4 regions of the Paenibacillus sp. 1A_MP2 genome follow, and region 2 is predicted to be linked to each of the others. Evidence: riboswitches for the same ligand, from Rfam matches in the RefSeq annotation. Region 2 holds a riboswitch; each other region holds the start of a gene.

Region 1 (4,185 bases), 2.1 Mb from region 2:
TGCCTCCAAGCGAAATACCGGCTTCTGATCTTCTGCTTGAGATCCATCTCCCAGTGTGGAGGGGTTAGCTACATAGGTTTGGCCTTTGCCGTCAAACGTTTCACCCTTGGCTACAATAATTGTTGAGTTTACAACGGTAGGTGCAGCTAAAGCGGGGATTGCACCAAATAATGAAGCGACCAGACCGGCGGACAGCAACAACGTCAACATTTTTTTCATAACTTAAATCCTCCCTTATTCTGATATTTGGCGTACAAGCAAGAGCTTGTCCTTACGGAACCCCTTCAGAGGTGCACCTCTGGTTCGGAACCTACCCTAATCCTACCAAAAAAGGGATGTTACGATAATAATCATTAGCTTAGATATAGAAACGACAGCATCATGCCTGTGATCTCGGCATTTTTTGCAGCGCACTTCAACATCGGATGTGCCGATCTCAACTTCGGGTATGCTTCATTTACAACTCGTAATCTATGGTTAGATGCTCCTTTATCGTTCTGAGAAAAAATGAAAGACCACTTCATCTGTTTCCAGACAATGTGGTCTCTATTATTTTGATCTCTGATTTTATTTAAAAATTACACTTTAGGCTCCAAACCGTTGACGATATCCGCACTTCCGACATAATTCCTCCACCGCTTCCCGTTTGGAGAAACCATAGAACAGATTGTTTGCTCGTTCACCATCTACTATCTCCGAGAACGACTTTTCGTGAACGTTGCCCAAGTTAATTACACCCTCACCGTCGAGGCAGCATGGAACCACAGTTCCATCGACAAGCACAGCTGCTTGACTGCGAAGCGCATGACAGAAGCCTTTACCGTCATCTTCCGGTGCATCCAGACTCGGCCATTGGAATTCGTGATCCTGATTGAGGTACACATTATGCGCAATTTTCACACCGCTGCCTGGCACCACCTTTTCCTCAATGCGGAAATCCAGATTAAACTCCCGTTCAAGAACCTCCAGCGTCTCCCGGTTACGGTTCATCTGGGCATTTGTGAAGTTATCCTGTGTCAGATTCCAGAGACGGAAAGAAATAATAACATTGTGCTTCACTGCTTCCCGGACAAAAGACAACACATTGCCCAGATAGCCCTCACGATCTGTCGAACCTTCGTGTCCATCAAAGCTGTGCAAAGAAAAGTTCATCTGACGCAGCGCCGGTTTGCCGAGCAACTTGTGTTGGGTCTTGGGCAGCAGTGTACCATTCGTCGTAATGTTAACCTTGAACCCCTTCTCATGCGCGGAATCGAGTAACAAATCAATTTTGGGATGAAGCAGCGGCTCACCTTTGACATGTAAATAAATATGCTTGGTATGGGGTTTGATCTGATCCAATATATTGTTGAAGACTTCAGGGTCAATGAAATTTTTGGCACGTTTGGTCTGCGGGCAGAAGCTGCATGCCAGATTACATATACTTGTGATCTCAATATATACTTTCTTGAACGTTTTCAACTCGGGGTCCCCATTCTGCTCAGGAGGGAGAACAGTCCCACCCTCATTTATGATCCGGCCCATATGTGCCACCACTATTATATCGGGTTAGAGAGCCAAGGTAAATCGACCCGCATGTTAATTTTCTTTTCCTCCCTTCCCGGGCGTCTTCTTACTTGTACATCTGAGCAGTTGCCCTTCTGATCGAAGAGCTTAATTCGCTGTTCATTCAAACGGTTAGAATCTTGGGTTACTTTCCTAACTCACATTCCTCGCACTTCTTTTAGGACGCCCTCTTTACATTCCACTTGCATGTGATATATGCTGAACACACAACTGCATATCTTGAACATTGCACTAGGGGAGCCTTGCGGCTGAGACGAATCGAACGATTCGGACCCTTTGAACCTGATCTGGATTATACCAGCGGAGGGAAGTGGAGCGGCCTATCCGTAAGCGGATTTTTTCATGTTAATGATGAAATTTAATATGAATTGAACGTATAGACCCACTCATTTCTCTGGAAATGGGTGGGTCTTTTCGCGTTCTGCGGCAGATCAGAAGGTGTAATTAAAGATCCCGCAGTTTGAAGTTTGAATCAGAAGGGGGAACGGGACGAGATGGATAACGACATAACCATTCACAACATGAGCTTTGCTTTCCCGAAAAAAAGGGATTCCCCGTGCTCTCCAATGTGTCGATGCGTGTAGCGGAAGGCGAATTCGTCTCCCTCATCGGTTCCAGCGGCTCCGGTAAAAGCACTCTCTTCAAGCTGCTGGCAGGCTTGCTTGAGCCAACCCACGGAACCATCGAAATTCCGTGGGTTCGCGAAGGAGAGCGGCTTGGACGCGTGGCCTACATGCCGCAAAAGGACCTCCTGTTATCTTGGCGAACCGTCATGGAGAATTGCATGCTCCCCTCCGAACTTGCTTCAGGGCGGCAGGACAAGGCAAAGACGCAGGCGGACATCCTGGCTGGCCTCGACAGATTTGGCTTATCCGGCTACGCGCATGCGTATCCGTACGAACTGTCCGGCGGCATGCGGCAGCGAGTCGCAATGCTGCGCACCCTGCTTACAGGCGGCCAGCTGATGCTGCTGGATGAACCATTCGGTGCACTCGATGCCCTGACCAAACGGGAGATGCATCGCTGGCTGCTAGAACTCTGGGGAAGTTTGGGCAAAACCGTGTTGTTCATCACGCATGATATTGAAGAAGCCTTGCTGCTCAGTGATCGAATTATCCTGTTAACTCCAGGGGGACAAAGCCAACAGCTGCAGGATATAACGGTACCTTTGCCGCGTCCAAGACATTCAGACATGATCTATGAACCGGCTCTCGTTCAGATGAGACGACTACTGGAGGAACAATTGCATGCGAAACGGTAACTGGAGATGCAGCATGAAGGATAGTGTAAAGCGTTGGCTTGCCCGTTATGGTCTGTTTCTCTTGCTCATGCTGTTACTGCTCGTCATCTGGGAGTGGATTGTGAATATGGGATGGGTGCCCTCCTTCATCATTCCAGCCCCTACGGCAATTGCCAGTTCGCTATATGAGCATCGCCGACTCCTGTTGGCTACACATTTACCTGCTACCTTGATGGAGGTTGTCGTTGGTTTTGGCTTGTCCATTGGTGCCGGAATTGCACTTGCGACAGGCATGCATATGAACCGATCCATTGAAAAGGCGTTATATCCCTTCATCGTAATTAGTCAGACGATTCCACTAATCGCTTTGTCCCCGTCTTTATCCTGTGGTTTGGCTACACGCTGTGGAGCAAAGTCGCGGTGGTATTCCTGATCGCGTTCTTCCCGATTGTCGTGAGCACCTATGATGGCCTGCGCCAAGGTGATCCGGAACAGCGTGAACTGCTGCTGACGATGGGGGCCAACAAGTGGGATATTTTTCGTAAACTCCAGATTCCACTTGCCCTTCCCTCCTTCTTTTCAGGACTGAAGATGTCTGTGGTGTACTGCGTAGTTGGTGCAACGATTGGAGAATGGCTCGGCGGAAGTAAGGGCCTTGGCTATTTCAGCCGCAGAATGTCGAGCAATATGAACACGGATGCCATGTTCGCCGCTATTGTGCTGTTATCCCTGCTTGGTATTGCCCTGTTTGTACTTATTGCATGGCTGGAGAGAAGATTCGCTACAAAACGTCATGCAGGTAGATTTTAAAACAGAAAAAGGAAACGAGGAACTTTAAATTATGAATACAAAGCATATCTATTCCCTGCTCCCCCTCCTTCTTATAACCCTGATGCTGATCGTTAGCGGGTGCGGAAATACGGGTACCAACACACCTGCTATTGATTCAGCTCCCGATGTAAAAGATACAGAATCATCTGCGACCAAAACGTCATCAGATTCCAAAGATAAGCTGTCCATCATGCTCGATTGGTACCCGAATGCAGTACATTCCTTCATCTATGTTGCACAGGAGAAAGGTTACTTCACGGACCAAGGTCTGGATGTCGATGTCCAGATGCCCGCCGATACGAATGACTCACTCAAGCTTGTTGCTGCGGGGAAAATCGATCTGGCACTAAGCTACCAGCCGCAAATTTTGCTCGCGCGTGGGGAGAACATTCCTGTACGTTCCATTGCAGCCATCGTTAGGCATCCGCTTGTGCATCTGTTGACTGAAGCAGATGGTAAAGTAAAGTCGCCAAAAGATCTTGAAGGGCTCACTGTCGGCTATTCCTCAATTCCCCTGTACGAAGCGATGGTGCGTACGATGATCATCC
Region 2 (4,185 bases):
GTGGTGATATTGCTCGTAAATCGGCAGCTTCTCTGGTTGTGGATACGTTCTATCATGGCTTCAAGGCCAGATCGTAGCCGCTAAATATATGGAATGATGTATTGTTATATTTGAAGCACGTCTGGTAGTCAACCGTGTCAATGGATACGGAGTGGCTCTGGGCGTGTTTTTTTGCGTGGATAGCTAACGAAAATGCTCTAAAGCATTAAATGGATCTTAGGGATACATATTCAAAAATTAACAGTGTTCATAATTTAAGATTTTAAACTTACAAAAAAATGATATAAATTTCTAGTAGATTCAAATCATTACCAAATTAAGACAGTGAATTTGCGACAAGGAGGTTGATAATCTGCACTGAACCCAATACCGTTTCAAGCCGCTTTTGCACGCATTCCATCATATCCAACAGGAGGGATTCCATGCTTTACACCATTATTGTGCCAGTCAACCAGGACTATAACATTCTGAATCTGTTCACCGATTCGCTGCTTCGGACCGTAATCCCGTGAATGGTCGCTCCAATGGATCAATTCATCTACGGTCAGCTGGTTTTGGCCTGTAATCATAAGTGGCATATCGGTATCCAGCGAATTCCCCATACTACGTTTCGGCATCGTTGTGTTATTCCTCATTTCGTTAAAGGTCGTGTGCGTAAATGGCGCGGATACTGCGTTAAAAGAAACTTGATTTGAATTATATTACATAAATAACAGTAATTTAAATAATGTTTTCAATCCGATGAGCTTTTACCGAAAACCTTTTAGGAATATGTATCACCATGCCGATGCCTTGCCATTATCATGTCGAACAGTATAGGCTATAATGGATACATTGATTTAGGAAAGGAATGCAATCATGAAGAAAGTCATCGTCATAGGATCAGGAATTCTTGGGGCATCAACAGCCTATCAATTAGCAAAATGGGGTGCAGAGGTCCTTATTATAGATCGGAAAGATCGAGGGCAGGCTACGGATGCCGCTGCCGGGATTATCTGTCCCTGGTTATCCCAACGCCGCAATCAGGATTGGTATCAGCTTGCCAAGGCAGGTGCACGTTTCTATCCCGGGTTGATTGAAGAACTTAAGAGTGAAGGGGAAACGGAAACGGGTTACGCTCAAGTGGGTGCGCTTAGTATTCATACCGATGTGGAGAAACTCAACAAGATGCAGGAACGGGCACATCTTCGTAAAGAAGATGCACCGGAGATTGGTGATATTACCCTGTTGGATGCAAAAGAAACCCATCAGCGTTTTCCTCTACTAGAGGAAACTTTTCAATCCGTATACATCAGCGGTGCTGCGCGTATCGATGGCCGTGCGCTGCGCGATGCCTTGATCCGATCGGCACAGCGAAATGGAGCGGTCCTGATTGATGGGGACGCGACACTTCAACATGAGTCGAATCGGGTAACTGGAGTAGTTGTTGACGGGAAAGTCATATCGGCTGACGAGGTTATTGTGTGTGCCGGCGCTTGGGCCAATGAACTATTCAAGCCCTTGGGCATTGATTTTAAGGTTCATTATCAGAAGGCGCAAATTATGCATTTGCAGGTTCACGATCGAGAAGATACTGAGAAATGGCCTGTGGTCATGCCTCCTTCGGATCAATATTTGTTAGCCTTTGATCAACAGAAGATTGTGATTGGGGCGACTCACGAAAATGATATTGAAGGCTATGATACAAGAGTAACCGCAGGCGGAATGCAGGAAATATTGAATAAAGGATTGGAACTGGCTCCTGGTTTAGCTGATAGCACGTTTCAGGAAGTGAGAGTAGGCTTCCGTCCGTTCACACCGGGTTTTCTTCCGGTAATGGGTGCTGTTCCTGGTTGGGATGGCTTGATCACAGCCAACGGGCTTGGAGCATCAGGTCTGACGATGGGGCCCTTTATAGGAAGTCAACTGGCCAAATTGGCTCTGGGTATGGATTTGGATATCGATATTCAGCCATATAATATAGGAAAAGCAATGGAAGACCAGAAATGAGGTGAACCATGACATATTCACAGCGTTTAACTCACGGCAGCTCTTCAGATATCATATATCTGGAGCACCAGATTGGCGTTGCAGAGGATGAATTGGCAAAAGCCAAGGAAGAGCAACAGGCATACGAAAGGGATTTGAACCAGTTAAGTGAAGTGCAGAATAGGATTGAAACCATTCGCACCCGTCTGAAGAGCTTGCAAGAGGAATTAGGCAAACTCGAAGATTAATAGGAATAGTTTGACATTTGGAGATACACATGTTGTAATAAGCCTGAGCAATTTGCAGGGGGACTGTTCGCAGTTGAGAAGGTTAAAACCTGACCCTTTGAACCTGTTAGTTAATACTGACGTAGGGAGCAAATGACATGTACTCATGTTATTTTTTGCCCTTGCCGAAATTAGGACAAGGGCTTTTTGGTGTGTATATTTCATAACAGGAAGCAATAGCGGGATTGCAGATGGGACAATATGATTTGGACAAAGGAGAACTGATCATGTCATTTTCAAGAACGTTAAAAGACAAGTCCATAACCGTATGGGAAGATGGATACAATCATCCTTTTTTACACGAGATGGGGAAAGGCACACTGGATCAGGAAGCGTTTAAGTTTTATCTACTCCAGGACTATACATATCTGATTGAATATGCGAAGATTTTTGCGATGGGTGCAGTGAAGGCTGCGGATGAAAAACTGATGACGAATTTTACGGTTATTCAACACGCTATTCTGTACGAAGAAATGGATTTGCATCGGAATTACATGAATGAATTTGGGATAACGCTGGATGAACATCATACTGTCAAACCATCTCTTTTCAACAAGGCATATACGTCAAATATGATGAGTGTTGCTCAAACAGGCGGGGTTGCCGAAATCATCGCCGTCATTTTCCCTTGTGCGTGGACGTATTACGACTATGCCACAAGATTAAAAGAACAATATCGGGATTCATTAGAGGGTAATTTCTATCAGACTTGGATCGAAAATTATGCAAGTGATGAATTCCGCGACTCATTCGAATGGTTCTATGATACACTGGATGCATTATGTGAACATAAAACCGAGCAGGAACTGGAAGCCATTGAGGACATATTCAGAAGAAGCGTTGAATTTGAATATCTGTTCTGGGATATGGCGTATAAACGGAAACTCTCGTACTTCTAATGATGAAATAGACTACAACCAGAGACAAGGATGAACATACAGATGAACAATCGTGGAGAACGCATCTATTTACGATTTTTGAACATGGAGGACGCGGCATCAGTGCTGGATGTACAGCTCCGCAATCGGGCTGTTTTTGAAGAGATTTCGGCAAGTGAACGATCGGAGACATTCTATACGCTGGAGGGTCAGGTCACCCTGCTTGAAGGTTGGAACAAGGCCAGGGAAGAAGGGAAGCGTTATTCTTTCGGAATCTTCCTGAACACGGCAAATGAGCTCATTGGGGAGATCTCTCTGTTCGAGCTTGAACTGGATTCCGCCCAAAAATGGATCGTAGGTTATGTGCTCGACCAGGCGCACAATGGCAAGGGCTACATGAGTGAAGCCCTTGGATTAGCACTGAATTTTGCCGTGAATGATGCGGGAATAAAACGCGTGGAGGCAGGTGCGCTGCCCAACAATGCCGGATCGATCCGAGTGCTGCTTAAGGCGGGCTTCCAGGAGATGGATCGCCAGAATATTAAAATCAGGGGGATATGGAAGGAGCATCTGATGTTTGCAGTGGATTTACGCTAGATGATCAAGATATCGTGACGTGAACCACCGAAATCATCCAGGGGAACTTATGAATAAACGGAAACAAATGTTATTGGACTCTGCTCTTGTGCTCTTTGAGAAACATGGAGTGACCAGCACCTCCATACAAATGATCCTAGATGAGTCGGGTGTGTCCAAAGGAACATTTTATAAATTCTTTAGTTCGAAAGATGATTGTATTCTTGCTATTCTGGAGCAACGTGTACAGGAAGACATGATGATTCGCAAAAATTTGGAGAGTCAAAGCTATGCTTCCGATTTTGATTTACTGGTGGATCAGATTATGATGCCGATGATTTTGCCTGAAAAACAGCGTGTTGTGGAGCTATTCTGGACAGGCTTTTATTCTGGGAAATGTGATGTGGCAAATCTGACTCGCATGCAGTTAAATTGGTTATCGGAAAGACTGGTACAGGTATTTGGCGAAGAATTAA
Region 3 (4,185 bases), 2.6 Mb from region 2:
TCTGTTTACTTTGACAATTATAAAGATCCGGGATACACCCACATAAGTGAACATTCTGTGAACTCTACAACCATTGGAAAGCATCTCTTTAGAATCTTTATCATACAGGGAATGTATCTTTCCTATTTGACAACCCCGTAGTCCAGCCCTATGATATTCCTTAAAATGGCAGAATGATTCATCTACTACAAGGAGGATTTTGGATATGAGTTTTCAAAAGCGCATTGACCACGTCGGCATCGCCGTTCGTGATCTGGAGACCACACTCCGCTTCTATACGGAGATTGTTGGTCTTGAATTGAAAGACCGGGTAACCCATACCAACGGCGTCATTCAGCTCGCCTTTCTCGGCTTCAACGGAAGCAACGAGACCGAGATTGAGTTGATTCAGGGATACAGTGACAAGCTGCCTGCCGAAGGAACGGTGCACCATTTTGCCATCCATGTCGATGATCTTGAATCCGAATACAAGCGCATTAAGGCAACCGAGGCCGAATTTATTGATGGAGAGATCATTACACTGCCCAACGGTTACCGTTATTTCTTCATCTATGGACCGGAAAAGGAATGGATTGAGTTCTTCCAGCGCTAAGAATTGGAGCTGATTTGATGAACATTTTAATTACCGGAGCAGCCGGAAAAATTGGACGCGACTTATCTCAACATTTATCAGAGGCATTTCACCTGCGACTTACGGATCTGAATATCGACAGACTGCATACGTATTCTGGGACAGGCCATGAGATCATGGCACTGGATGTGACGGATGCCAAAGCTTGTCAGCAAGCTTGTGAAGGTATGGAAGTGGTTGTACATCTGGCGGGAGCCCCTCCCCGTATGCCGGCTTCTATGAATCCTTATTGGACATCAATATCAAAGGTACATTTAATGTATTCCGTGCGGCCAAGGATCAAGGCGTACGAAGAGTCATCCTGGCAAGCAGTGCACAGACGATCGAAGGGTATCCCATTGATGCCCAGATCTATCCGGACATGCCAACACGCCCACGGAATTTGTACGGGGTTAGTAAATGTTTTGGTGAATCGCTCGCCTCCTATTTTGCTTATACCGAGGGGTTACAAAGTGTTGCAATACGTATTGGGGCATATGATGATTTCCAACCGGATGGGCCGCCGCTGGAGGCTCGTGATATGAGCGCGTATATTAGTCCGGCTGACTTGTGTGATCTGGTGTTCAAATCGATTATAGCTACAGATCTGGAGCCCTTTACCATACTGCATGGGATCTCGAATAATCGGTTTAAACGCTTGAATCTGGAAACCACGCAGAAACAGGTGGGGTATGACCCGAAATCCGATGCTTTTGCACTCAGCCAGATTTCCTTATATGATTCGCCACGATTCGTCCCTCCATCCAGTTCCTGACTGGACATGCAACGGCCTCTGGCCTATAATTACACCTAGTAATGCCCGTAACTTCATAGTTTCCCAGGGGAGTCGGAATAGGCCGGCTGAGAGTGTATCCCACCAAGATACTGACCCTTAGACCTGATCTGGATCATGCCAGCGTAGGAATCGGAGTATATCGAATTGGCCCAGCCCAGCCTCTTTGCTGAGTGCCACATCTCTAACGCCTGCACGCGTCCCGGATTAACGGGGCGCTTTTTTAATGTTCTTTTTATAGCCAGAGAGCTAAAAAAAGTGACGTCATCCGGATCATAGCTGGTATAAATCTGTCGATTTATGCAAGAAGCTTGGATATGAAGCCAAGGAGCACCCGCGCCACTGGCCGGACAATATGAAGGAGAGAAATGAAGATGAGATGGCGTAAAATGATGGGATTGCTGCTCTTGTGTGTGCTGCTGGTAACTGTGGCCGCATGCGGCAGCAAAGAAGCTGCACCTTCAGGAGAGAACAGCGGAAGCAACACCGAAAACAGCAGTGAGGGTGACAATGCAGCCCTCAAGGATATTAAAGTGGTACTGGACTGGACACCAAATACGAATCATACCGGCCTGTATGCGGCCGTAGATCAAGGTTTTTATAAAACTGAAGGCTTAAATGTGGAGATTGTTCAGCCAGGTACCGGAGGCGCGGATACCATGGTTGCTTCGAACGAAGTGCCTTTTGGCGTAAGTTATCAGGAGAGTGTGACCCAGGCCCGCACACAGGGCGTACCGCTCGTGTCCATCGCTGCAGTTATTCAGCATAATACATCCGGATTTGCTGCTCCGGTAGATCGGAACATCAAGTCTCCCAAAGATTTCGAAGGCAAAACCTATGGTGGCTGGGGCTCCCCGGTAGAAGAAGCCGTAATGCAGTCCATTATGGAAGGCGAAGGTGCGGATGTATCCAAAGTGAAAAATATTAACATGGGCGATGCAGACTTTTTCACAGCTGTGAAACGCGATATCGATTTTGCCTGGATTTTCTACGCGTGGACGGGCATTGAAGCCGAACTTCGCGGCGAGCCGATCGACATGCTGTATGTGAAGGATTATTCCGAAGCCCTGGATTACTACACACCTGTGCTTGTGACGAATGAACAGACGATTCAGAATGATCCCGAGCTGGTTAAAGCGTTCTTGAAAGCGACTTCCGAAGGATATCAATACGCGATTGAACATCCCGAAGAAGCTGCCAACATTCTGATCAAGGCCGTACCGGATCTGGACAAGGATCTTGTACTCGCGAGCCAGAAATGGCTGAGTCCAAAATATCAGGATGACGCACCACGCTGGGGTGAGCAGAAGCAGGAAGTATGGCAGAACTACACGGATTGGATGTTTAGCAAAAAACTGCTCGATGAGCAGGTAGATGTGTCCAAAGCGTATACAAACGAGTTCTTACCCCAATAAAAATTGTTTAAGTTTAACTTTTTTTACACCAGAACGAAGAGTGCAGAACCCATCTGAAGAAGCGAAGCGGTCGCCTAAAAGCTTTCTTAAAGAAAGCTCCTTCGGAAGCATATGCTATCCCCGGATTTTCCCCATGGGGAAAATGGAATCAAAAAATCCGGGGATAACAGCGATCGGAAGAGGGTACTGCAATCGGAGTGGTAAAGTGTAAAGCTGGTTCAACTCATGCAATTTAACCCGAAAGGAAAAGTGATGTTTCATGGCAAGCACACTACTGAGCATTCAAGTCATTCCCAAAACGCCCAATGGCGAAAATTCCTATCCTTACGTTGATCGTGCCATTGAAGTTATTCAGCAGTCAGGCTTGAAATATCAGGTTAATCCACTCGATACCACGATGGAGGGAGAACTGGAGGAGCTGCTGGAGGTTGTCCGCAAAATGCATGAAGTTCTTGTGGAAGCCGGCAGCCCCAGCATCATCTCACAGATCAAGATCGCCCATAGCCCGAGCGGCTTCAGCATGGACACCCTGACGGAGAAATATCGCTAATGCATGCCTATTGGAAAAGCGTATGGCCGCCCTTCGTGGCGGTTATTCTCTTTATAGCGGTATGGCAGGGAGCTGTCTCCCTGTTTCATATCGAGAAATGGATGCTGCCTGCGCCTTCTGACATCGCCCATGAAGCGGCCTCTCAGGCCGAGCGACTTGGCATGCACGCATGGGCAACCATCCAACTGACATTGATCGGGTTTGCAGCAGGTACACTTACGGGATTACTGATTGCGATGGTGCTGCATCTGATTCCATTTTTGAAATCTGCACTCTATCCATTACTTATTCTTAGTCAAAATATACCGACCATCGCGCTCGCTCCGCTCTTGCTGATCTGGTTCGGATTTGGGCTGCTGCCCAAACTGATTACCATCATTCTGGTCTGCTTCTTCCCGGTGGCTGTAGCTGCCATGGACGGGTTGACCCGCACCGATGCGGCGATGATGAACTATATGCGCATGGCTGGCGCAAAACGCGGCTCAATTTTCTGGAAGCTTGAGCTTCCACATGCGCTGCCCTCGGTGTTCTCAGGGATCAAAATTGCCGCTACGTACAGCGTCATGGGTGCGATCATCGCGGAATGGATTGGAGCAGATAAGGGCATCGGGTATTATATGATGCTGCAAAAATCGGCCTATCGGACGGACCGTCTGTTCGTAGCAATCATGATTATTGTGGCACTGAGTCTGCTGCTCTTCCTGCTCATTGCACTACTGGAGAAGCTGCTCGTTCGCTGGCGACCGCAGAAGCGATAATTTTGAAATATGCCCTATATAAAGGTTAGGAAGTGATGACGAGATGACACCCGAACACA
Region 4 (4,185 bases), 2.3 Mb from region 2:
CGAACAGAGCGGATAAACGATTTTTCTGACTACGTATGAAGCAAAATCTTAATTTAATATATCTTTATCGTATGTTCCAATATAGTCAAAGTCAATTGATTGGAGCCATTTGTTACGCAATTGTTATATAGTTCTGAAGATATATGGTTAACATTTCCTTAGGGTGCAAATTGCAGGGGATTTTGATTTATAAAAAGAAAATATTTACAATTATCTCTCTTCCAATTGGCGCTTTTTAGTTTACAGATGAGACCGTTTCTCATATAATTTATGTAACCAAGTTTCATGTGATGAAACATGAGGAGGGCAATATGCCATGGAAGACCGAAAGTTAACCGTCCGGGCTGTAGAGCGGGCGCTGGATATATTATTGTGTTTTACAACGCGCAGTGATCTGGGACTCACGGAAATTGCCACTCAGATCGGTCTGCACAAAAGTACAGTCCATCGTCTGATGGCTACTTTGGAGGAGAAAGGGTTCGTGATCCGGGATGCAGCCACCGAGAAGTATCGACTCGGCATACGCATCTGGGAGCTGTCTGCCCATATGTCTCGCAGCGATGATCCTGCCATTCTGCTCCTTCCTGCGATGGAGCGGCTGAGGGATCGACTGGGCGAAACCGTAAGCTTATATCTGCGTGATGGCAGTGAGCGGATTCGGATTCAAGCTGTGCAGAGTGATCAGGCGATTCGCCGGGTGGCTCCGGTGGGAGTCAGACTTCCGCTATCCGTTGGAGCGTCCAGCAAAGTGCTCATGGCTTTTGCCACCGAGGAAGACCGTGAAGATCTGATGAATGGACCGGAATGGCCGGTATTTATCGATCCCAAAGTATATTTGGCACAGATGAAAGACATTCTGGAATATGGCTACGCAACAAGTTATGAGGAACGTGAACCGGGAGCTGCGGCAGTATCTGTCCCCATCCTGGATCGGAAAGGCAACATCGCTGCTGCCTTGTCGGTATCCGGGCCTGTTAGTCGCCTTTCCCAGGAGACGTTGCATGAATACGCACCTGTGCTGAAGGAGGCTGCTACACAGATGGGACTCATGTTATCCTGATTTTATTTTCTGAATATAAAGGTTGTTTTTATGATTCGGTTGCGCTACTCTGTAATGGACGGCCTAACGGGGCCAGCATAATTGAATATGCATTTGCGGCTTAAATGCTGCAACTTGTTAACGTTACTGGGGGAGTCCGAATTGTCCGGACTGAGACGGAATCGCATGAGATTCCGGACCCTTTGCACCTGATCTGGATCATACCAGCGTAGGGAAGTAATCGGCGATACGACCACGAACACCACATGATGTGACCTATGGATGGGCTCCGCTATGGAGCCTTTATAAGGTGCGTTATTGGTGATGGACATAAGCCGGTTCCCTTGGGAACCGGCTTTTTTATATAGTAAACAGGCGGAAGAAGCTGCCAGAACTGCTTTTGGGCAAAGTACCGGGGAGCATCTGCCAAGCTTCTGGGATAGAGTTCATTTGCATTCACTGCCTACGTATTACTAAATGTGATGTCCCTGCTTTCTGTCGTATGGTCGCTCTTTCTTTATCTATGTTGTGGATGATTCGGGACAAGTGCGCAAGCATTTTAATCCAGACGATCACCAATGAGGAGGAGACAAGAGCGATGAGTAAAGGGAACAGAACGATGGGACAGGACGAGCAGGATCAGCAGTTGGCAAAGAAAAAGGGGCGACCGGACGGGTTCAGCCCTTCCCGGGCAGCCGCAAAGTTTACATTTATGGCTCTCGACCGGACATTGCTGTACCGGAGCGTGAAATTGCCCTTCATGACACGAATACTCCCCAAGGAGTGGAGCATAACGAACCGCTGCGTGTCTATGATACGAGCGGGCCGATGACCGATCCCGGATTTCATGCCGATATCCGCGCAGGTCTGCCAGCGCTGCGTACGCGATGGATTACGGAGCGTGAAGATGTTGAAGCTTACCGGGGACGGACGGTAAAGCCGGAAGATAACGGTCTGAAGCCAGGATGGAAGCGAGCTGGAGCCGAGGAGTATCCAGGGTTGCGTGGTCAACCCTTGCGAGGAATAGCTGGGCGCAGCGTGACCCAGATGCATTATGCACGACAGGGAATCATCACGCCGGAGATGGAGTTCGCAGCCATTCGTGAAGGCGTGGAGCCGGAGTTTGTTCGACAGGAGCTGGCGAGTGGCAGGGCGATCCTTCCGTCGAACATCAATCACCCGGAGAGTGAGCCGATGCTGATCGGGCGTCATTTTCATGTGAAGATTAATGCGAACATCGGAAACTCTGCCGTATCGTCCTCTATCGAGGAAGAGGTGGAGAAGATGACTTGGGCGGTACGCTGGGGGTCAGATACGGTGATGGATCTTTCCACAGGCAAGGACATTCATACGACTCGGGAATGGATCATCCGCAATTCTCCGGTACCGATCGGAACGGTGCCGCTCTATCAGGCGCTGGAGAAGGTCAATGGTGAAGCCGAAGCACTGACCTGGGAGTTGTATCGTGACACGCTCATTGAGCAGGCAGAGCAGGGCGTGGATTACTTTACGATCCATGCAGGCGTGCTGCTGCGTTATATCCCGATGACCGCCAAGCGCATGACAGGCATTGTGTCACGGGGCGGGTCCATCATGGCAGCATGGTGCCTTGCGCATCATCAGGAGAATTTTCTGTATACCCATTTTGAAGAAATCTGCGAGATTATGAAAAGGTATGACGTGGCGTTCTCTCTTGGAGACGGGCTGCGCCCAGGAAGCATCTACGATGCTAATGACGAAGCCCAGATGGCGGAACTGGCTACGCTTGGTGAACTGACACAAATCGCCTGGAAGCATGATGTGCAGGTGATGATCGAAGGTCCGGGACATGTGCCGATGCACAAGATCAAGGAGAATGTCGATCTGCAAATGGAGATTTGCAAGGAAGCGCCGTTCTATACTTTGGGACCGCTGACGACCGATATTGCACCGGGATATGACCATATTACCTCGGCGATTGGGGCAGCGATGATCGGTTGGTTCGGTACGTCGATGCTCTGTTATGTTACGCCAAAAGAACATCTGGGCCTGCCCAATAAGGATGACGTGCGGGAAGGGGTTATCGCCTACAAGATTGCTGCACATGCTGCCGATCTGGCGAAAGGTCATCCGCGTGCCCAGCGACGGGACGATGCGTTATCCAAAGCACGGTTCGAGTTCCGCTGGCGGGATCAGTTCAACCTGTCGCTGGACCCGGAACGTGCGCTATCCTACCATGATGAGACGCTGCCGGCCGAAGGGGCCAAGGAAGCCCATTTCTGCTCCATGTGCGGGCCGAAATTTTGCAGCATGCGGATTACGCAGGATATTCGTGCTTTTGCCGCGGACAAAGGATTGTCCGAGAATGAGGCTGTGGCTGCGGGCATGCAGGAAAAGGCAGAGGAATACCGGACACGCTCCTAAGCGTTGTTACAACGCAATCTGGGCAGCCTGATATAGTGAAATGCCGTTCCTCTCCGTGATCGTGGAGAAGAGCGGCTTTAACCCGGTATGTGGTGTTCGCAGGCCAATGGCTGCTCCTGCACAGCATTTGCGGTGGGTATTCCTCCATGGCTTCCTCCAAGTGCTGCATAGTTCAGACGAAGTGACCCGTCAGGCCGTCAACCTGTGGCGGGTCACTTCTTTTACGGTCGATGTATGTGAGGAGCGCAATAATTAACATTGCGAACACGATTACATCGTTGAAAGAGTAGCTCAGCCCCTAACGAACCGAGCACACGCTATTTGCCGTAATTTCCACAGGTCTGCGATTTAACGAATCATAGAGACGTTATTTCTTGAAATGCAAGTCCTGCTGTACTGGAAATCGCATGTCTTGACCCCATTAAGGTGGCTCAGGTTCGTTAAACTTAGCAGATCACGATAATTCTGATAATAAGACGCGCTGGGTTCGTTAGAGCTTTTGCTCCAATCTAGAGCAAGAGAACTTCTGGAACAAGTTCTTCAGATGAGATGTCGCATCACTGATTCATCTTAGGCGTGGCGTTACCGATATAAGCAGAGCTGGAAAATCAGTTTCAAATATCGACGCACCGCTCAAAAAACACTTACCGCTCACCGCTCAACATTAACGCCGAACTATGCTCAACTTCTTCTCCAAATAAGCCGCTAGCGAAGCCAACGGGCTATAGATCGCCAAACCTGTA

What was found. Region 2 has a riboswitch for thiamine pyrophosphate ahead of tenA (thiaminase II). Riboswitches for the same ligand answer to the same signal wherever they lie in the genome.
Region 1: linked by a shared signal. The riboswitch ahead of ACTWJ7_RS30850 (ABC transporter ATP-binding protein) and the one ahead of tenA (thiaminase II) in region 2 are both predicted to bind thiamine pyrophosphate.
Region 3: linked by a shared signal. The riboswitch ahead of ACTWJ7_RS33375 (ABC transporter substrate-binding protein) and the one ahead of tenA (thiaminase II) in region 2 are both predicted to bind thiamine pyrophosphate.
Region 4: linked by a shared signal. The riboswitch ahead of thiC (phosphomethylpyrimidine synthase ThiC) and the one ahead of tenA (thiaminase II) in region 2 are both predicted to bind thiamine pyrophosphate.

Annotation. Positions count from the first base shown of each region.
Region 1 covers NZ_JBQQCS010000001.1:6,261,310-6,265,494, forward strand. The annotation lists gene ACTWJ7_RS30840 (pectate lyase) at 1-219, opposite strand, end outside; gene ACTWJ7_RS30845 (radical SAM/SPASM domain-containing protein) at 586-1,461, opposite strand; TPP riboswitch at 1,790-1,892, shown strand; gene ACTWJ7_RS30850 (ABC transporter ATP-binding protein) at 2,123-2,827, shown strand; partial or broken gene ACTWJ7_RS30855 (ABC transporter permease) at 2,841-3,616, shown strand; gene ACTWJ7_RS30860 (ABC transporter substrate-binding protein) at 3,648-4,185, shown strand, end outside.
Region 2 covers NZ_JBQQCS010000001.1:4,191,644-4,195,828, reverse strand. The annotation lists gene ACTWJ7_RS20530 (TetR/AcrR family transcriptional regulator) at 1-77, shown strand, start outside; gene ACTWJ7_RS20525 (hypothetical protein) at 375-617, opposite strand; gene ACTWJ7_RS20520 (NAD(P)/FAD-dependent oxidoreductase) at 859-1,989, shown strand; gene ACTWJ7_RS20515 (hypothetical protein) at 1,998-2,216, shown strand; TPP riboswitch at 2,263-2,361, shown strand; gene tenA (thiaminase II) at 2,483-3,154, shown strand; gene ACTWJ7_RS20505 (GNAT family N-acetyltransferase) at 3,197-3,730, shown strand; gene ACTWJ7_RS20500 (TetR/AcrR family transcriptional regulator) at 3,780-4,185, shown strand, end outside.
Region 3 covers NZ_JBQQCS010000001.1:6,793,069-6,797,253, forward strand. The annotation lists gene ACTWJ7_RS33365 (VOC family protein) at 206-592, shown strand; partial or broken gene ACTWJ7_RS33370 (NAD-dependent epimerase/dehydratase family protein) at 610-1,385, shown strand; TPP riboswitch at 1,441-1,553, shown strand; gene ACTWJ7_RS33375 (ABC transporter substrate-binding protein) at 1,778-2,818, shown strand; gene ACTWJ7_RS33380 (thiamine-binding protein) at 3,078-3,368, shown strand; gene ACTWJ7_RS33385 (ABC transporter permease) at 3,368-4,126, shown strand; gene ACTWJ7_RS33390 (ABC transporter ATP-binding protein) at 4,170-4,185, shown strand, end outside.
Region 4 covers NZ_JBQQCS010000001.1:6,501,491-6,505,675, reverse strand. The annotation lists gene ACTWJ7_RS31955 (IclR family transcriptional regulator) at 317-1,060, shown strand; TPP riboswitch at 1,179-1,292, shown strand; gene thiC (phosphomethylpyrimidine synthase ThiC) at 1,748-3,442, shown strand; gene ACTWJ7_RS31945 (hypothetical protein) at 3,483-3,698, shown strand; gene ACTWJ7_RS31940 (aspartate/glutamate racemase family protein) at 4,107-4,185, opposite strand, start outside.